Regions from separate parts of the Rossellomorea sp. NS-SX7 genome, predicted to be linked through region 2. Evidence: predicted binding sites of a transcription regulator. Region 2 holds the regulator's gene; each other region holds the start of a gene.
What was found. The regulator CtsR, encoded in region 2, represses protease genes until heat stress. The targets are predictions, from matches to a motif close to ATGGTCAATAAAGGTCAAACA.
Positions count from the first base shown of each region.

Region 1: clpP (ATP-dependent Clp endopeptidase proteolytic subunit ClpP) is a predicted target of CtsR. The motif match lies at 4,226-4,246, and genes of this name have one in related genera.
Region 3: clpB (ATP-dependent chaperone ClpB) is a predicted target of CtsR. The motif match lies at 5,236-5,256, and genes of this name have one in related genera.

Region 1 is NZ_CM128249.1:3,346,291-3,353,397, forward strand. It holds gene ACUXV2_RS16720 (sugar-binding transcriptional regulator) at 1-924, opposite strand, end outside; gene ACUXV2_RS16725 (glutaredoxin family protein) at 1,142-1,387, opposite strand; gene rpoN (RNA polymerase factor sigma-54) at 1,853-3,175, opposite strand; gene ACUXV2_RS16735 (GNAT family N-acetyltransferase) at 3,385-3,804, opposite strand; tRNA gene ACUXV2_RS16740 (tRNA-Arg) at 4,008-4,079, opposite strand; gene clpP (ATP-dependent Clp endopeptidase proteolytic subunit ClpP) at 4,322-4,918, shown strand; gene ACUXV2_RS16750 (DUF6454 family protein) at 5,173-6,102, opposite strand; gene ACUXV2_RS16755 (ATP-binding protein) at 6,823-7,107, opposite strand, start outside.
Region 2 is NZ_CM128249.1:4,117,109-4,124,215, reverse strand. It holds gene clpC (ATP-dependent protease ATP-binding subunit ClpC) at 1-558, opposite strand, end outside; gene ACUXV2_RS20425 (protein arginine kinase) at 560-1,642, opposite strand; gene ACUXV2_RS20420 (UvrB/UvrC motif-containing protein) at 1,639-2,187, opposite strand; gene ACUXV2_RS20415 (CtsR family transcriptional regulator) at 2,207-2,668, opposite strand; rRNA gene rrf (5S ribosomal RNA) at 3,343-3,459, opposite strand; rRNA gene ACUXV2_RS20405 (23S ribosomal RNA) at 3,558-6,491, opposite strand; rRNA gene ACUXV2_RS20400 (16S ribosomal RNA) at 6,683-7,107, opposite strand, start outside.
Region 3 is NZ_CM128249.1:1,112,110-1,119,216, reverse strand. It holds gene ACUXV2_RS05430 (BMP family ABC transporter substrate-binding protein) at 1-537, opposite strand, end outside; gene ACUXV2_RS05425 (hypothetical protein) at 665-1,381, opposite strand; gene ACUXV2_RS05420 (hydrolase) at 1,403-2,146, opposite strand; gene ACUXV2_RS05415 (YjzD family protein) at 2,391-2,576, shown strand; gene clpB (ATP-dependent chaperone ClpB) at 2,621-5,221, opposite strand; gene ACUXV2_RS05405 (YjzC family protein) at 5,390-5,569, opposite strand; gene ACUXV2_RS05400 (undecaprenyl-diphosphate phosphatase) at 5,767-6,576, shown strand; gene ACUXV2_RS05395 (metal-sulfur cluster assembly factor) at 6,623-6,931, opposite strand; gene ACUXV2_RS05390 (prolyl oligopeptidase family serine peptidase) at 7,001-7,107, opposite strand, start outside.

The DNA.
Region 1 (7,107 bases), 770 kb from region 2:
GCTGCCGCCTGCAACGGCAAATACATGTTTGATGTCTTTCAGGTCTTCAAGCTGGAGTCCAATCGTCGGCACTTTATGTACCACTTCACCCGACTCATTGAAATAATAGCCGAATGCTTCACCGACAGCGCGGCCAGCTGTAATCTTTTTAAAATCAGCCGTTGACGTCTTCCGTCTTTCTGCCATTGTAATAGCATCTCCAATACCATGAAGAACCATGTTAGCTGATTGAATTAAATTTAAGACCTCTTTGATCATCGGTTCCTTTAAAAAGGACTTGTAAACTTCCTTACTAACCTGATCGGGAACATACAAAACGCGGTGGCGCTTCCCTGTATGCTCTGCCATCTTCGCGCAGATCGTGTTGGCCTGGTTCTTCACATCTTCCCCGATTCCGCCCCGTGCAGGAACAAACAAGGTATCTGATCCGGAAAAGTCGGGTGTCAGCATTTCTGCTACAGCCGCCATGGTCGAACCGCCAGTCACAGCGATGATATTATTCCCCTCAAGGCGCTGTTTCATACTTAAAGCTGATGCACGCCCCAATTCTTCTTTTACCCAAGGAGACTCATCACTATTCCCAGGAACGATGACAATTTCATTAAGATTGAGTAAAGACTGTAACTTTTTCTCCATTTCATTGATTCCCGAAATCTCTCTCATCATGTCCTCGATTCTGTCCAGCAGCTTCATGCCGTCTTCGGTCATGATCATTCCGGACGTCTTGATAGAGATGAGATCCTGATTCTTCAGGAATTCCACTTCACTTCTCAGCACCCGTTCCGTCAGTCCGAGGTTCTGCGCGAGACTCCTGCGGCCGACCGGCTGTAAGAATTGAATCGAACGGAGAATCTGGTGCCTCTTTTGCATAACTTCAAGCAGGTCTGGTAATAATCGCTTTTGTATATCAATAATGGATTCCATCGGTAAAAGCTCCTTACATGGAAGTGAGTGACTACGTCTCAATAATGTAGTTCCACACGCATAGGGCCTTTAAACACTGCCTGTCACATTGCGGAATTACGTTGTTGGACTAAAAAAGTCCCACATAGACATATTATGTCCCACTACCTCCAAAAAAAATTCATCCCTGCTTTCAACGTTCATTCTATCAGTATGGAAATCGTAATTCAACTAGAAACTACCGAGTTTTTTCATGTAAACGCTTGCTAAGTGTAAAATAGTCAATTTGCCCGTATTGGATGATCTCTCCCTCGTATTCCACCACCGGGATCATCAAACCGAAACGCTCTGTCAACTCATCGCTTTCCTCGATATCCTTTTCAATGATCTCGAATTTCAAATCGTCCTGGACCAGTTTCAAGTTGATCTTGGCGTCGGTGCAGAGGTGGCATTGGTTTCTTGTGTAGAAGATGACAGGGTTCATTGGGTTGTCCTCCGTTGTGGGTGTGTTTATTGGTAGATTGAGTTTGGTGTTTGTTTGGTGTATCTGGTTTAGTGCACCTGGTCCATTTTGGGTTTGATGTACTGGTACCGATTGGTGCATTGGACCTGGTACGGTTTGAGTTTGGTTTACCTGGTACAATTCGAGTTGGCTGTACCTGGTACGAATGGGATTCATTGTACCAGGTACAATTCAGGGTGTTTGTACCAGGTACAACTGATAATACTATATATGCCGGTCTGGCGGAAATGGTTTGGGCTTGTGACCACACCGACGAAATTTGTCGGATGTTGTAAAATTGTCGGTATCCGGATTGAAATTGTTGGTAAATTCTCTTTTTTGTCGGTATTCGAGAAAAATTGTCCGTATTTTCAACTTTTCGTCCGCATTCCACTGACATTGTCCACAAACCGCCCCTAACCTCTAGGGAACCACGGTTACTCCACTCTACTCATACCGCTTCCTCATCGTAGAAGATGAAATCCCGAGCTGATCCCGGTATTTGGCAATGGTCCTGCGTGAAACATCATATCCTTTGTCAATTAACATATTGACGATTTTCTGATCCGATAACGGTTTCTTCTTATCTTCTTCGTCGACGAGGCGCTGGATTTCATTCTTGATCGTCGTGGAGGATGCTGCGCCGCTATCTTCAGAATGAACCGATTTGATGGCAGCACTGAAGAAGTACTTCATTTCAAATATGCCAAAAGGGGTTTGCATATATTTTCCCTTAACGGCACGGCTGATCGTCGATTCATGGACACCAGCTTCTTCGGCGACTTCTTTTAACGTAAGCGGCTGCAGGCCGGATGGGCCTTGAAGGAAAAAAGCACTCTGCTTCTCTACAATCAATTTGCCTACTTTTAAAATCGTCTGCTTGCGCTGCTGCAAGCTTTGAAGCAGCCACTGGAATTCCTGTTCTTTCCCCTTGAGATAGCTCCCGACTTCCTTATCGGGATGGTGCTCAAGGAAATCCTTATATTCGTCATTATAGATCACTTTCACCGTCGTCCCATCAAATAGTGAGACCTTCACTTCCTTATCGTCCAACACCTTGACCACTAATTCAGGGACGATATAATGAGACGGTCCATCGCTGTAAATGGCGCCCGGACGCGGATTGCACTGCTGAATGAGATCGGCTGCCTTCTGGATGTCATTCAGTCCAACATTCAATTCTTTCGCGATTCCCTTCCACTTTTTCGCGGCAAAATCCTCGAAATGCTCCTCCACGATCGTCAGAGCCAATTCCGTCGAATCCTTGCGTCTTAATTGGAGGGAAATGCACTCCTGCAGTGAGCACGCTCCAATTCCGGCAGGTTCTAATTCCTGCAGCTTGCCTATATAGTGTTGGAGTTGAGACATTTGCAGATTGTTCCGGGAAAGGAATTCTGAAGACTCGATTCGCAAATATCCATTTTCATCCAAGCTGTAAAACAAGTCTTTCATGATTTTCATGTCATCATTAGAAAGCGATTTCAAATCTAGCTGAAGAAAAAGATGTTCCTCAAGCGTTTTCTTCGAGACTGATAGAAACTCTGTGAAATCTATCGCATCTTTACGTTTATATTGGTAAGACTCTCCTCGATCGGGTTTGTCCATTACGGGGTCTTCTAATTGTATGAGGGGATTCTCCAACGCTTTCGATTCAAGGAAAGCATTCAGTTCCAACGTGGAATATTGGAGGATGGTGATGGCTTGAGAAAGCTGCTGTGTCATTTGAAGCTTGATTTGTTGTTTTTGCCATAATCCTGTGTTCAAATTCATACCTTTTACCTCCTCCCTTCATTTTACATGAAAATGGGGGTTTCGTTAATGGGAATTGTTTGGTAACGGTTTCTTTCCCTTCATTTTATGAGGCTGGAGTAGGAAAGATGTTTAGTTGTCTGCAAGATTAGTAGAAAGATATATTGAAGTCTTTATTATCTGCATTCTCAAACACATCTTCCTATTATGCGTTGCATACTGCCAGGGGACTAAGACCCCTTTGTCATCCGCATAAATTGCAGTTCTCCCAATTCCGTAGAAAATCCCCAGCGTTGGTAAAATGGGAGCATCTCTGGTTTACAATAAAGTTCAATATGTTTTACCCCTTTTAACGAAGGATGTTCAACCACTCTATCAAACAATATTTTTCCCAATTGTTTACCTCTATGTTCTCTTTTCACGACAACGTCAAGGATCAATGCTTTGTATGTATAGTCTGTAAGGACCCTTGCAAAAGCAATAAGTTCATTCGTATCTGGTTGGCAGATTCCCAGGATCACATCTGAATTTTCTACCATGACTTTGATATCGTCTAACTCACGGCCTGCTGTCCACCATTCCGTTTGAAATAACTGATGCAGGCATTGAATCTGATCATTGGTCAATTTTTCGACAAACTCAAACTCCATGTTTCACACCACTCCTCATTGATATTTATATTCAAAAAGAACATCTTCCTGATTGAATCTATATTTTGAAGACTTATACACTATGATAGAGGGTTAACCATTCAATGAAAATGCTTATTTTAAACAAAATCTTTGTTTACTATGATATCTGTACATAAAAAAGCGTCTCAATCCCATATATGGGATTGAGACGCTTTATCGTACGCCCTCGGAGGGAATCGAACCCCCATTTTAAGAACCGGAATCTTACGTGCTATCCGTTGCACCACGAGGGCATGTATAGGATTTTGGAAAACTATCGTACGAAAGTATATTATAAGTTACTTTTTTCAGGATTGCAATACGTTTTCTCTGTTTAAAAAAGGAATGGATGGGTATGATGTAGAAAGGATTACATAGTGTAAGAATCACTGGTGCGTCAGGTTTGACCTTTATTGACCAACAGTGTATGATTACAGTACAAAGTGAATATGTATTAATTAAAAATAAAAAAGTGTATTTTAAGGAGGAACGAAGGATGAACTTAATTCCTACAGTTATCGAACAAACAAACCGCGGCGAGCGTGCGTACGACATCTATTCACGTCTGTTGAAAGACCGTGTCATCATGCTTGGAAGCGCCATCGATGATAATGTGGCAAACTCTATTGTAGCACAACTTCTTTTCTTGGAGTCTGAAAACCCTGAGAAGGATATCTCCATTTACATCAACTCTCCTGGCGGAAGCATCACGGCGGGTATGGCAATTTATGATACGATCCAGTACATCAAGCCTGATGTCCAAACTATCTGTATCGGTATGGCGGCTTCAATGGGTGCATTCCTTCTTGCTGCAGGTGCAGAAGGCAAACGTCTTGCCCTTCCAAATGCAGAAGTGATGATTCACCAACCGCTTGGCGGAGCACAAGGTCAAGCGACGGAAATCGAGATCGCTGCGAAGCGCATCCTATTCCTTCGTGAAAAACTGAACCAAATCCTTTCCGAGCGCACTGGCCAGCCTCTTGAAGTCATCGCGAAAGATACGGACCGCGACAACTTCATGACTGCAGAACGCGCGAAAGAATACGGTTTGATCGACCGCATCATCACGCGCAACGAAATGAACAATAAATAAATCTCTTATTGAGAGAACTGCCCCGACGGTTAATGCCGTCGGGGTTTTTTCATAAGGCTGTTTTCTAATAGATTGTTGCTTTTCGTATTAATACTGTAGACTATTTAGACTGTCTACTACAACGAATACTTGTTACGAGAAAATCCCTTACAAAAAAATGACCCCGCAGCAACTACGAGATCATTTTTCAGAATGATGATGTGGTGAACTTGTCTTTAGTTTAAGTGAGGTTCCTCAATAGCGAATGACCCTGTTTATTCCTCATCTATACCTGTCTCATAAATGACAAGCGACGCTTCGTCATCATCATCAGGTACAGCAAAAAGTTGAAGCCTGCCATCAGATTCTTCTAAAAAGACTGGATTACGAGTGATGACATGCCCTTGGGAAGAAAACTCAGCAAGAGGGACTTCATGTTCAACAGAAAAGTCTTTCATATCCAGCAGCGCCAAACCGCCAAGTTCGTATTTTCCTGTTTCGGATGCCGGATTGTTCAATTCGGCAATACCACTGCAAATCATTTTCCCTCCGCCTGCATTCTCACAGTCTTGATAATCGATGAAGTGGCTGTCATTCTTTTCTTTCTTCAACTCTTTACCCTGTTTTCCCCATTCATAGAATTCACGGGATCCCCAGCTGACACCGAGATTTTTCCCCGTTTTATCGTCATGAACGACGCCGCCGATATGGTCATTCACACGGAATGCTTCATTGCTTTCAAGTGTATCTGTATCAACTTTATAGACAATCGACTCACTATCTGGACGATATTCTGCAACAGGGACCCAAATATTTTCCCCATCAAAGTCAATTCCGCCCGGGTGATACATATCAGCTTCGCCCAGCTTAATATCTTTCAATAATTTCCCCTGCTCATCGAAAATGAATAAGTGGCCGATACCTTTCCCGGCAGACCGGTCATATCCATTTTCAGGAGTCTCATATTTCTCGGGTTTTTCAAGGATTTCTACAGAAGACATATAGTATGTATCCCCGACCTTTGTCATTCCTTGAGGATGATAGGCATCGAATTGAAGCTCAATCCGATCTGTTTTTTTCCATTCAGTATTCCGTGAAAGCTCTTTGAATGATCCTTCCAGATTCTGATTATCTTCCGCAACTACTGCCGTTGATATCATACTGATGAACAAAACACCTGTAAGTAATGCCATGACGTTTCTCATACGATTCCTCCTAATGACTATCTGTGATAAAGAAATAATTTGGCATTATCCCTTTTCACTAGCATTTTAAAAGCAAATTAGAAGGAACGATAGCTTCCTACAAAGATTTTACACAGAAGTTACATCAGCTTTAAATAATTTACAAGACTCTTTTCGTAAAGATTGTTGCTTTTAATTAAAATAAGGAATAATTTACTTTTTATGGTATTACATAAAGAGAGGCTTATTCAGCTAACGGGCAGGAAAGTTGAATATGGTAATAAAAGGGGGAATACCATACCAATGAATATTGAAGCAGTTTTTGTTGACCGTGATGGAACTATGGCAATGGACACTTTATACATCCAAAAGATTTCTCCCCATATTCGTCCAGTAGAGATGCATTACAAATTTTAAAGGAGAATAATATTAAAACTTTGGCCTGTACTAATCAACATAGAATTAGTAGAGGTGAAGCTACTCTCGATGATTTTCACAAGGAATTTCAATCATATAAATTAAAGCATTCCTGTTTTTGGCTTATGACAATTGCAGTTATCATCTGAACTATGAGGACAAATAAAGGCATTATCTGAGTATTTTATCACCTCTTATAAGGATGGTCAAAATAGCAACAATCTATGCGAAAAGAGGCTTCCATAAACACCAAAGGCCCCGTCCCTCGATGCGTTGATACGTTAACGCGTTCTGGGACGGGCCTTCAAAAATGGTCTTCAATTTTTATTCTTTTTTAAACGGTATGAGTACTTCCCCATTCCTCCCTTGTTTCAGTAACAGGTGGAGGATGGTTTTTGATAGTTCACTTGGATGATAGGGTTTCACGAGATAATCGACTGCGCCTAGTGTGATTCCTTTTTCTTTTTCATCCAATGCGGACGATATGATGATGGGAATGTTGCAAAACGCTTCATTTGCCTTAAGGGTTTCAAGGACATCCCACCCTGTCATGCTTCCTTCGAGCATGATATCCAGAACGATCGCATCGGGTTTGTGTGCTGTGATCTT
Region 2 (7,107 bases):
GCTTCTTCCAATCACGGGATCAAGACTTCCCTCACGAGCAATCGCCGTCAAATCACGTGCCAGACTGTCAAGTGTCGGGGTATTCGCGTTTGCATTGCCTCCGCCTTGATGATTATTGGAATCATTGCTCCCAAGCAGCTGCAGAACCTGCTGTCTCGCCTTATTCAAGCTGACACCTAGGTTTCCGAGCACTCTCGCTGCCACGCCTTCTCCTTCACGGATCAATCCAAGTAAAATATGTTCAGTACCTACATATGAGTGGCCCAGCTTACGTGCCTCATCCATCGACAGTTCGATGACCTTCTTCGCTCTAGGTGTATAATGAATGGTTTGAGATTTCTCGGTACCCTTACCGATCAGACCTTCTACTTCCTTCTGAATCTTCTCCGGGCTGAGCCCCAGTGCAGTCAAGGCCTTCGCCGCAATCCCTTCACCTTCACGGACAAGTCCCAATAAAATATGTTCAGTACCAATATTACTGTGTGCCAAGCGGATCGCTTCTTCTTGTGCCAATGCCAATACCTTTTGTGCTCTTTCTGTAAATCGACCAAACATCATATTATTCTTCCTCCTCACATGCGTCTTTATCTAATTTAATTCGCTCTCTTATCAAAGAAGACCTTCTTATATCTCTTTCATTTGGTCTAAGCGGTCCTCCCGAGTATTGCTGAAGAAATCCCGGCTGAGTCAAAATCATTAGTTCATTCAATATATTCTTGGATATGTTTTTGATGTATCCTAAATCGATTCCAAGCCTCACATCCGATAAACATTTCGCTGCTTCCTTGGATTCGATGATGCGGCTGTGTTCAAGTACTCCCAGTGAGCGGAACACTCTGTCTTCTAATTGTATGTTCGAAGTCTTGACCAATGCATCCCTGGCAGACTCTTCTTTGTCGATGATCTGCTTTACGACGCTCAATAAATCTTCCACAATATCATCTTCTGATTTACCTAATGTAATCTGATTCGATATTTGAAAAATGTTTCCCAATGCTTCGCTGCCTTCTCCGTAAATCCCCCTTACAACCAGCCCCAGCTGATTGATGGCGGGAATGATACGGTTCAGCTGCTGGGTCAGCACAAGACCTGGAAGGTGCATCATGACAGAAGCCCTTAATCCTGTTCCAACATTTGTCGGACATGTCGTTAAGTATCCATGTTTCTCGTCAAACGCATAATTGAATTCACTTTCAAACCAATCATCAATTTCATTGGCCCGGTTCAACGCTTCGTTCAATTGCAGACCCGGGAATAAACACTGTATTCGAATATGATCTTCTTCGTTTATCATAATGCTTACATCTTCTTCATTTGATAAAAGCACTGCACCGTCTTTTTCATTTTCCGCTAAATTAGGACTGATCAGGTGTTTCTCCATCAATACCCTTTTTTGAAGAGGTTGAATCTCATTCGTAGCCAGAAATTCCAACTCACCAAGATCTTTTGGGTATAAATGGGCCTTATCCCTTACCCTGCTGACGATTTCTTTTGCTTCTTCTGCAGAATATAAGGTGGAGTAGCGGAAATCGGTGAAATTACGGGCCAGCCGCACCCGAGAGCTGAGTACAATATCCGATTTCGGACCTTCTTCATTCATCCAGGAGCTGACGGCATTACTCAAAAATTTCTCCAGGCTCATTCAGCATCTCCTCCCTCGTTCTTAACCTCTTTCTCCAGGGAGCGGATTTCATCTCTGATCTCGGCTGCTTGCTCAAACTCTTCATTTTCGATTGATGTTTGCAAATTTGTCCTCAATTGAAGGATCCTTTTCTTTAAGTGGATGGCTCCGCCCATACGCTCAGGAACTTTCCCATGGTGCTCGACATTGCCGCTGTGCACTCGTTTCAAAATGGGATCCAGTTGTGATTTGAAGGTCTCATAACAGTGAGAACATCCAAACCGTCCGACATTGATGAACTGCTGAAACGTCATCTTGCATTTTTCACACTGCAGCACTTCCTGCTGAGGAATTTCTGACGTTTTCGCCTGCTTGAACGCAGGAGATATATTAAGAAGACCTGCCAATAAGTTGTTCACGGAAAATCCAGGCGAAGTATCAAACATAAACTTATCTCCCTTATCCTGGGCGCAGTGTTCACATAAATGCACTTCTGTCTTCTCCCCATTCACTACCTTAGTGAAATGAAGAGTAGCAGGCCTCTCATTACACTCTTGACAAATCATCCAACTCACCTCTCAACCCTTACTCATACTTCAGGCTATCCAGCATAGCCTTCAACATTCTCCCCCGAAGCACATCTCTTTCAGGCAGGTTCACCATGATCACTGAACGATCCATGACGCTCAGCATAATCTTGGCTTCACGTTCCGAAATGATATCTTCTTCCACTAACCTGAAAATAATATCTGCAGCTGTATTCTGACTGATTGCTTTCGTCACAAGCGATACCAACTGATCTATAAGATGGACCTGGTCATGGGCTTTCACCTTCATAATCCGGATATAACCCCCGCCGCCACGTTTACTTTCAACCACATACCCTCTTTCAATCGTGAAACGGGTATTGATCACATAATTAATTTGAGAAGGAACACATTGAAACTTATCAGCTATTTCGCTTCGTTTTATCTCTACTATTTCACTTTCACTCAGTTCCAAAACATTCTTCAAATAACTCTCGATGATGTCGGAAATGTTCCTCATCAAACCTCCTCCTCATTTTGACTTTGACTATATTTGACTATAATTATACAATCGGGAAATGAACTTTGCAATTGTGAACTTACCCTTAGAAGTTTTCCTGTTTTGGAAAACTTTTAAACGTATGAAAAGGAGTTTACCTGAGTTTGTTTTAAGATCCTTTCCTTCAGCCTAAGGTATTGTATGTTGGTTGGGCTGGAAAGTTAACGGAAGATTAAGGGTTTACTAGGGGGTGTCTTTACAGGTTTGTTAGGGTTTGGGGTTTGAGGCTTTTTGATTGTATATCGGATGTGGCATCCAACCTGGTATTCAATTTCTTGAGATTTGAATGAAATACTTACGTATTAAGAAGAACATGACTTGCTTTTTCAGCAAGAACGAGGGTTTTTATTAACAATAGACAAATTAAAGGGCTTAAAAAGGGAAAAGTTTGATGATTTTCAATGAAATGATTAAGATACATTGATTTAGGAATCATTCGAAGTTGTGTCTTTTGGCAATGAGGAGACTTTTTTCAAAACTGATGATTATTTTTTTAATTCCTGGCCATATTTTTTCAAAAAACCAGATATTTTTTCAATTTCTATACTTAATTTTTCAAAACCACTCACAATCCAAAACCTAACGAACTTGAATCAACACAAAAAAGCAACTCCTATGAGCTGCTTTTCCTATTTGCCTGGCGACGTCCTACTCTCACAGGGGGAGAGCCCCCAACTACCATCGGCGCTGAAGAGCTTAACTTCCGTGTTCGGCATGGGAACGGGTGTGACCTCTTCGCCATTATCACCAGACGAATATTCAATTGAAGGTTTGTTCCTTCAAAACTAGATAAAGGATTGATGTCAAGATTACCGGTATTGCCGCTTGTGTTCATTTAAAATGACTCTTTGTGGTTAAGTCCTCGATCGATTAGTATCAGTCAGCTCCACATGTCACCATGCTTCCACCTCTGACCTATCTACCTAGTCATCTTCTAGGGATCTTACTCACATAAAGTGATGGGAAATCTCATCTCGAGGGGGGCTTCATGCTTAGATGCTTTCAGCACTTATCCCTTCCGCACATAGCTACCCAGCGATGCCTTTGGCAAGACAACTGGTACACCAGCGGTGCGTCCATCCCGGTCCTCTCGTACTAAGGACAGCTCCTCTCAAATTTCCTGCGCCCACGACGGATAGGGACCGAACTGTCTCACGACGTTCTGAACCCAGCTCGCGTACCGCTTTAATGGGCGAACAGCCCAACCCTTGGGACCGACTACAGCCCCAGGATGCGATGAGCCGACATCGAGGTGCCAAACCTCCCCGTCGATGTGGACTCTTGGGGGAGATAAGCCTGTTATCCCCGGGGTAGCTTTTATCCGTTGAGCGATGGCCCTTCCATGCGGAACCACCGGATCACTAAGCCCGACTTTCGTCCCTGCTCGACTTGTAGGTCTCGCAGTCAAGCTCCCTTGTGCCTTTACACTCTGCGAATGATTTCCAACCATTCTGAGGGAACCTTTGGGCGCCTCCGTTACTCTTTAGGAGGCGACCGCCCCAGTCAAACTGCCCACCTGACACTGTCTCCCACCCCGATAAGGGGCGCGGGTTAGAATTTCAATACAGCCAGGGTAGTATCCCACCAACGCCTCCACCGAAGCTGGCGCTCCGGCTTCCAAGGCTCCTACCTATCCTGTACAAGCTGTACCAAAATTCAATATCAGGCTACAGTAAAGCTCCACGGGGTCTTTCCGTCCTGTCGCGGGTAACCTGCATCTTCACAGGTACTATAATTTCACCGAGTCTCTCGTTGAGACAGTGCCCAGATCGTTACGCCTTTCGTGCGGGTCGGAACTTACCCGACAAGGAATTTCGCTACCTTAGGACCGTTATAGTTACGGCCGCCGTTTACTGGGGCTTCGATTCGCACCTTCGCTTGCGCTAAGCACTCCTCTTAACCTTCCAGCACCGGGCAGGCGTCAGCCCCTATACTTCGCCTTACGGCTTCGCAGAGACCTGTGTTTTTGCTAAACAGTCGCCTGGGCCTATTCACTGCGGCTCTTCGAGGCTATGCACCTCAAAGAGCACCCCTTCTCCCGAAGTTACGGGGTCATTTTGCCGAGTTCCTTAACGAGAGTTCTCTCGCTCACCTTAGGATTCTCTCCTCGCCTACCTGTGTCGGTTTGCGGTACGGGCACCTTTTTCCTCGCTAGAGGCTTTTCTTGGCAGTGTGGAATCAGGAACTTCGCTACTATAATTCGCTCGCTATCACAGCTCAGCCTTCGCGATGATGGGATTTGCCTCATCATCAGCCTAACTGCTTAGACGCACATATCCAGCAGTGCGCTTACCCTATCCTCCTGCGTCCCCCCATTGCTCAAACGGAAAAGAGGTGGTACAGGAATATCAACCTGTTGTCCATCGTCTACGCCTATCGGCCTCGACTTAGGTCCCGACTAACCCTGAGCGGACGAGCCTTCCTCAGGAAACCTTAGGCATTCGGTGGATGGGATTCTCACCCATCTTTCGCTACTCATACCGGCATTCTCACTTCTAAGCACTCCACCAGTCCTTACGGTCTGACTTCACTGTCCTTAGAACGCTCTCCTACCACTGACACCTAGAGGTGTCAATCCACAGCTTCGGTGATACGTTTAGCCCCGGTACATTTTCGGCGCAGAGTCACTCGACCAGTGAGCTATTACGCACTCTTTAAATGGTGGCTGCTTCTAAGCCAACATCCTGGTTGTCTAAGCAACTCCACATCCTTTTCCACTTAACGTATACTTTGGGACCTTAGCTGGTGGTCTGGGCTGTTTCCCTTTCGACTACGGATCTTATCACTCGCAGTCTGACTCCCATGGATAAGTCTTTGGCATTCGGAGTTTGTCTGAATTCGGTAACCCGATGAGGGCCCCTAGTCCAAACAGTGCTCTACCTCCAAGACTCTTACACATGAGGCTAGCCCTAAAGCTATTTCGGAGAGAACCAGCTATCTCCAAGTTCGATTGGAATTTCTCCGCTACCCACACCTCATCCCCGCACTTTTCAACGTGCGTGGGTTCGGACCTCCATCCAGTGTTACCTGGACTTCATCCTGGACATGGGTAGATCACCTGGTTTCGGGTCTACGACCACATACTCATTCGCCCTATTCAGACTCGCTTTCGCTGCGGCTCCGTCTCATCGACTTAACCTTGCATGGGATCGTAACTCCGGTTCATTCTACAAAAGGCACGCCATCACCCGTTAACGGGCTCTGACTACTTGTAGGCACACGGTTTCAGGTTCTCTTTCACTCCCCTTCCGGGGTGCTTTTCACCTTTCCCTCACGGTACTGGTTCACTATCGGTCACTAGGTAGTATTTAGCCTTGGGAGATGGTCCTCCCAGCTTCCGACGGGATTTCACGTGTCCCGCCGTACTCAGGATCCACTCAAGAGGGAACGAAGTTTCAACTACAGGGTTGTTACCTTCTTTGACGAGCCTTTCCAGACTTCTTCGTCTACTCCGTTCCTTTGTAACTCCGTATAGAGTGTCCTACAACCCCAAGAGGCAAGCCTCTTGGTTTGGGCTACATCCCGTTTCGCTCGCCGCTACTCAGGGAATCGCATTTGCTTTCTCTTCCTCCAGGTACTTAGATGTTTCAGTTCCCTGGGTCTGCCTTCCATACTCTATGTATTCAAATATGGATATTGTTCCATTACGAACAATGGGTTCCCCCATTCGGAAATCTCCGGATCAAAGCTCACTTACAGCTCCCCGAAGCATATCGGTGTTAGTCCCGTCCTTCATCGGCTCCTAGTGCCAAGGCATCCACCGTGCGCCCTTCATAACTTAACCGAATTGGTTGTTACATAAGGTTTAAAACCTAAAATGGCGATACTCGGTAATTTCTTGACTATCAATATATCTTTATCTAGTTTTCAAAGAACAAATAACGTGTATCTCATACGAGATACCTCGTTTTGATGGTTGAACCATCAAAACTGAACAAAACTTCGACTGTCAAACGTTTCATATATATTCCTTAGAAAGGAGGTGATCCAGCCGCACCTTCCGATACGGCTACCTTGTTACGACTTCACCCCAATCATCTGTCCCACCTTAGGCGGCTGGCTCCAAAAGGTTACCTCACCGACTTCGGGTGTTACAAACTCTCGTGGTGTGACGGGCGGTGTGTACAAGGCCCGGGAACGTATTCACCGCGGCATGCTGATCCGCGATTACTAGCGATTCCAGCTTCATGCAGGCGAGTTGCAGCCTGCAATCCGAACTGAGAACGGTTTTATGGGATTGGCTAAACCTCGCGGTCTCGCTGCCCTTTGTACCGTCCATTGTAGCACGTGTGTAGCCCAGGTCATAAGGGGCATGATGATTTGACGTCATCCCCACCTTCCTCCGGTTTGTCACCGGCAGTCATCTTAGAGTGCCCAACTGAATGCTGGCAACTAAGATC
Region 3 (7,107 bases), 1.3 Mb from region 2:
AATATCCTCATTCTGATACCTTGCTCCATCGACAAATCCCTTTACTTCAGGCTGCCAATCAAAAGCTGCAATCACGCCGATCTTATCTGTTTTGGTATGCTGAGCTGCTGTCATGCCGCCGAAGAAACCCATGGAATACCCTTTGAACTTCAAGCTGGTCGTGTTCTTTTCAGAAGCATCACCATTGAAACTTACAAACTGAATATCAGGATATTCATTGGATATACGATTAAAGACCTCTGCATATTCACTGCCATGCCCAAAAACCAAGTTAACGTCGCCTTTTTGATATTCCTTTATTGCCTGTTCGATTGATGTATCATTGTTCATGCTCTCTTTATAAAATACGTCTACATTGTGATTTGATTGGATTTTTAACAATCCTTTGTACCCTTTCGTCCCCCAGACCCCGTCATTTACTGTTTCCGGAACAAGTAAGCCTACATTTTCTAATTCTCCGGAGGCATTTCCGTTCATACATCCGTTTATTCCAAGCGCTAAAACCGCCAGAATGAGAAAGTATAGTTTCTTTTTCATGTGCAGCAACTCCTTTAAAGCTCATGCAGCGCCGATAAAAAGAATCAATAGAAAAATATTACACCAATATGTCTATTTTACCTTTATCGGTATTCATATAAAAGAGAAATTTTTCTTATTCATGTCATCACAGAATGTTCATTCTCTGTTTCTGTTCCCTCAAAATGGTTTCATGTGATTTAGAAGGATGTACAATGATGGATTCACCTTCATTGTTTCGTTCTTGTACGGGAGGGATGATGTCTTGATCGGTTATATAAGAAAGTGCTTCTTTCCAGCTGTTTTCCGAGAGTGATTTCAATGAGTAAGTTCCTCTGCCCCCTGAATGTTTAATGATGCTATTGGCAGCATCTTTCACATAGATGGCACCACTCGGATCATCTACATACTGAGGTTCTTCATCCTTCCCACACAATATTTGAGAAAAAAGAAATTGTGAAGGTTGATGCGAACCATAAAGTGTAGGCAGGTAAAAGGTGCTCGATGCAGCCTTAATGTGTCCCATTCCTTTATTTCTTTCAGAATGATTAGAAAAGATTTGAACAATTTCGGGCAGGTTTTCACGATGAGGATAATCTTGTTCTATCAATGCAATGCATTCAAACTCACTCCCGCCCAATTGGTCATAATAAGGGAGAAACAATCTGCATTCAAGCGGCAGTTCCCGATCCCAAGTATGTGTAGGAACGTATTGAATGTTAGCGTTTCTCCCTATTTCCAACCATTTATCTTTAGTTTCCCCATCGTCATCAACGGCTGTCACAGTCCATCCTCTTTCCAGCAGGGCATTACAGAGCTCAAATCCCAAATATTGCTGGGCCGCAAGCACAATCGCATGATTCAAATCACTCACTCCTAATCAAGACTATAATTCCTTCTCGTGTAATGAGAAGTAAGAGGCAAATTTCAATCCTAGTGAATTTCTTTTTTCCGGAAGCACATAAAAGAGATCGGTTGAAAAACCTCTCCCTAAACGACGTGTATATATATCTTTTATGAGAGGAAATTGATTTTTATAACGATTAACATGATAGGATTGAACAATATAAAGCGGAATAGGGATGTCCTTAAACACCTCATAATCATATTGTGATTGAATCAGAACCTGTTCATAGTCTTCTTTCTTTATCCCCCTGGATTCAGCCAATTCTTTCAGAAGCTTTTTATAGAAGAATTTTTGTTCTTTTTCCTGCTGGATCAGCTCATATAGGGAGAGACACGGTGTGAGCATCACCACTCCCCGTATATCGTTTTTCATCTTTGAATAGAGCTCTTTGAATACAAGTGCCCCCATCCCTTCTGTCAGGATGTGAATCTTGCCATTGATGATTTCTTTACGCTTCACATATTGAAATAGTCTGACCGCTAACTCCACTGCCTGACCACTACCCCAATTGGCTCCATATAGATTGCTGTAATAAACAATGTATCCTTTGGCCGTTAAATCATTAATCCACTTTTTCCTGGCTTCATGCTGCTCCCAAAAGCTTGTTTTATCGTCTACATAATGGTGATGGTCACCAAGGATCATGACAGCGAATCCATTAGGTCTTTCAGGATAATGAATCATGCACCACTCTTTATCTAATTGAAACAATCGCCGATTCATTAAAATTCTCCTTTTACATAGTGAGTCACTACAGTTTATGTACAGAAAGAATTTTTGAAAGGAAGTTTGCCTATTTAATGTAAAATTATGAACAAGTTATTACCTTCTGCAGAGCGAATGTTAAGGGTTACATTTTCACATATTCGCCATTTATTATTTAAAATAGGTGTGGTATGATTAAAAAGATTGGAAATGGTGGTAACCCATCTACATATGGATAAAATAGAGGAACGAGGTGACTGGCGTGAGATTTTTCTGGACATTTTTCTGGGCGTTTGTTTTAACACAGATGTTAACTTACGTTGTAAGTTCAATGAATGGATTAGCGTTTCATTTTGAAACAGGATTGATCTTATCAATTGCGATTACAATTTTACTTTTTGTCATTACATTGATCATTCCAAACGATCCTGTCGAGGATCATCATTAAAAAGCAGCCTGTTGCAGGCTGCTTTTTATTATGTGTACACTTGTTTACTCAATTACTGTAAGATACAGCCCTTCATCCCCGGCATCGATCATCACTTCTTTATTTGCTCCAATATTTCCTGCAATCAGTTCCCTTGCCAGCTTTGTTTCGATTTCCCTTTGGAGATACCTCTTTAAAGGGCGTGCTCCATAGACAGGATCGTAAGCGGCTTGTGCAATGAACTCTTTGCCTTTTTCAGACAGGTTTATGGATATTTGCTGTTCCTCTACCCGGGACTGTAATTGTGTTAGCAGCTTTTCGATGATTCCTTTGACATTTTCGATACTGAGCGGTTTGAATAGGATGATGTCATCCACTCGGTTCAGGAATTCAGGTCTGAATGAGCCCCTCAGCTGCTTCATCACAAGCTCTTTCGTTTCATCATCAATTTCTTTTTCATCTTTATTCCTCTCCAGTAAATAGGATGAGCCAATGTTGGAAGTCATGATGATGACCGTGTTTTTACAATCAACCGTTCTCCCTTGCGAATCAGTAATGCGTCCGTCGTCGAGCATTTGCAGTAATATATTGAACACTTCAGGATGAGCCTTTTCGATTTCATCGAGCAGGATCACGGAATACGGTTTCCTTCTGATGGCTTCTGTGAGCTGTCCGCCCTCTTCATAGCCGACGTAACCAGGAGGTGCCCCGACCAGTCTTGATACGGCATGCTTCTCCATATATTCAGACATATCCATTCTTATCATTTGTTCTTCACTGTCAAATAAAGTGTGGGCAAGCGTCTTGGCAAGCTCTGTCTTCCCAACTCCGGTGGGGCCAAGGAATATGAACGAACCGATTGGTCGATTCGGATCCTTGATCCCGGCCCTTGCCCGGATCACTGCATCGCTGACAAGATCTACTGCTTCATCCTGCCCGATGACACGTTCATGCAAAATCTTATCAAGCTTCAATAGTTTTTCCCTTTCACCCTCGACCAGCTTGGTTACAGGGATCCCGGTCCATCTGGCTACGATGTTTGCCACTTCTTCTTCCGTCACTTCTTCCCTTACAAGCCTTCCCTCTTGTTCCTTCATCATTTCCTGTTCAAGGGACTGAAGTTCTTTCTCCATTGCAGGAATCCTGCCGTGTCTAAGTTCTGCAGCTTTGTTTAAGTCATAGTCGCTTTCCGCTTCATCAAGCTGGCGTCTAAGCTTCTCCAACTCTTCCCGCTTCTCCTGGACAACCCCTATGCTTTCTTTCTCTTTTAGCCACTTGAGCTTCATCGCACCGGATTTTTCTTTCAGATTACTTAAATCTTCCATGATCCGGCTCAAACGTTCCTTACTTTGTTCATCTTTTTCTTTCGTCAATGCCGCTTCTTCGATTTCAAGCTGCATCACTTTACGGGTCACTTCATCCAGCTCGGAAGGCATTGAATCAATTTCTGTACGGATCATTGCGCATGCCTCATCAATCAGATCAATCGCTTTATCCGGCAGAAAACGATCTGAAATGTACCGATCTGACAGCCTAGCCGCAGCGACAATCGCGCGGTCGTGGATATTGACACCATGGTGGATTTCAAATCGTTCCTTCAACCCCCTTAGAATCGATACGGTATCTTCCACGTTCGGCTCCTGTACCAACACCTGTTGAAAGCGGCGCTCCAACGCCGGATCTTTTTCTATATATTTTCGGTATTCATTCAGCGTAGTGGCACCGATACAGTGAAGTTCACCCCTGGCAAGCATTGGTTTCAGTATGTTGCCGGCATCCATAGCACCTTCTGTTTTTCCAGCTCCGACAATCGTATGGAGTTCATCGATAAACAAAAGGATTTTCCCTTCGCTTTTTTTCACTTCTGTCAGGACAGCTTTTAATCTCTCTTCAAATTCCCCGCGAAACTTTGCCCCTGCAACGAGTGAACTCATGTCAAGTTCAAATATGGTTTTATCCTTAAGCCCCTCGGGAACGTCCTTTCTTACGATCCTCTGCGCCAACCCCTCCACGATTGCTGTTTTCCCCACTCCCGGTTCACCGATCAGTACTGGGTTATTCTTCGTTTTTCTCGAAAGGATGCGGATGACATGACGGATTTCACTGTCCCTGCCGATGACAGGATCGATTTTTCCTGATTTGACTTCAGCTACGAGATCCCTCCCATACTTCTCAAGTGCTTCGTATGTAACTTCTGGATTTTGCGTATTCACCTTTTTTCCCCCTCTTATGGAAGTAATGATCGTTGTCAGCTGCTCTTTTGTGATTCCTTTTTCCTTCATATATTTGCTGACGGGATGATCAGTTTGCTGAAATAAAGCAAGGATTAAGTGTTCGATTGATAAAAAATCATCCCCCCATTGTCTTTGGAGCTTTTCTCCTTCGATAAACAGGCGGTTTACATCATTGGATAAGTATTGTCCATACCGTACTCCAGAACCTTCAACCGCGGGAATTCCTTTCAGCTTTTGATGAATAAAATCATGGAGATCAGACGTATTTATCCCAGCTTTTTCATAGATGGATGTAAGAAGTCCATGCTGGTTTTGAATAAAAACCTTCCATAGGTGAAGTATCCGTATATCGGTATGCTTATGGTCTTTGGCAATCTGGCCTGCAGCGGCAAGTCCTTCTTGAATACTGTGTGTCATGGAATCAACATTCATGTGCTCAACACCTCTCCTTGACCTTTATTGACCTTTTCTTCATTATATCTCTTTATCATGATAATGAAAAAGAAAAAGAACAAGGAATGACCGTATCAATCAAGAAATTTTTTAATCCAATTCCCTGAATTCCTAAACGGTCATCCTTGTTCCAAAAAAACTCCATTATTAAGGTTTTCTCATGTATGTCCAGTGACGATTGTGGTTTGAATTTTCAGGGAACCGGTCTCCCGCTTTCATTTTAAGCTTTTGAGGATTGTTTACGTTGCTTCCGGTTTCACCAATTTCAATATAGATCCCATTGTTCGGCGCTTTTTCTCCGCCCCTGAAATGTCTTGGTTGTCCCATTGTGATACCTCCTCTGTTTGAAGCATGGCTTCTTTTTTATTTTCTTCTTCATGATGATGTTCATGCATGCCAGAAGAAGGTATCTTTCTTGAACATTAGATTACGGTTTGGTTAACATTCGGAAAAAGTCTTTACAGTCTGTCACTATTTGGTGTTAAATAAAAAAATGTGGAGAAATTACGCTTGGAGGAAATGCAATGGATTTTTATCTGATTTTGAAATACTTATTTTTAGGGATTTTCCAGGGTTTCACTGAACCTATTCCCATATCATCGAGCGGTCATCTCGTTCTTGCTCAGTACTTCCTGGGTATAGAAGAACCAGGATTGACCTTTGAAATATTAGTGAATACAGCTTCCTTATTTGCAGTATTATTAGTGTATCGTGAAGATATTTGGCGTCTTATTGTCAATGGATTAGGTTATTTCAAAGAAAAAACACCTGAGAACAAGCGCGATTTCCATTTTATTGTGTATTTGATCATAGGTACGATTCCAGCCGGGGTCATCGGCGTCTTATTTGGAGATTTTATTGAAGATAACCTTTCTTACGTCGTAACGATCGGAATTACACTTATTATCACAGGAACGGCTTTATGGCTTATCCGTAATCTTCGCGGCAGAAAAAACGATGGGGACCTTAACGTGAAGGATGCCCTCATCATCGGTCTCGCTCAGGCAGTCGCATTGATTCCGGGAATCAGTCGATCCGGTGCCACAATCGTTGCAGCCATGGCACGAGGTATGAAAGCAGAGACAGCATTACGCTATTCTTTCCTTCTATATATTCCGGTCAGTTTCGGAGTCATGCTTCTCGGTATCAAAGACTTGATTGAAACCCCGCCGGCAGCATCGATGACAATGCCTTATCTACTGGCATTTGCTGGATCATTGATTGCATCATACTTCTCTTTAAAATGGTTCATGAACATCATGGCCAATGGGAACCTGAAATATTTCGCTTTTTATTGCTTGATTGTCGGTATATTGGTTGTTATTTTTATTTGATTCCATGTAAAAAACCCCTTTTCAATTTGAAAAGGGGTTTTTTTGATCATGTGATGCCAAGTGCAATTTTTGCGTAGCGTGACATCTTGTCCTTGCTCCAAGGCGGATTCCATACGATATCCACTTCTGTTTCTTTTACTTCAGGGATGTCACTTAACGCGGCCTTGACTTGATCGACGATTGTCCCTGCCAGCGGGCAGCCCATAGATGTAAGCGTCATGGTGACAGTCGCTTTACCTTCTTCGTCAAGCTCTACGTCATATACCAATCCTAAATTCACGATGTCTATTCCTAATTCTGGGTCCACTACCTGTTCAAGTGCTCCCATCAAATTATCTTTAAGATCCTGATCCATTGTTACACTCTCCTTTTCTTATTTCACCTTGTCATTATCTTATCAAAGAAGGCCATTGAAGACAAAAGGTTAAGCCGAAAGATGCTTCTCGAACCATTCCACAAGCTTTATGACACCATCTCTAGAAACCTTATGGTCTGCTTTATCATCAGCGACAAATAAGATGTTTTCTTCAT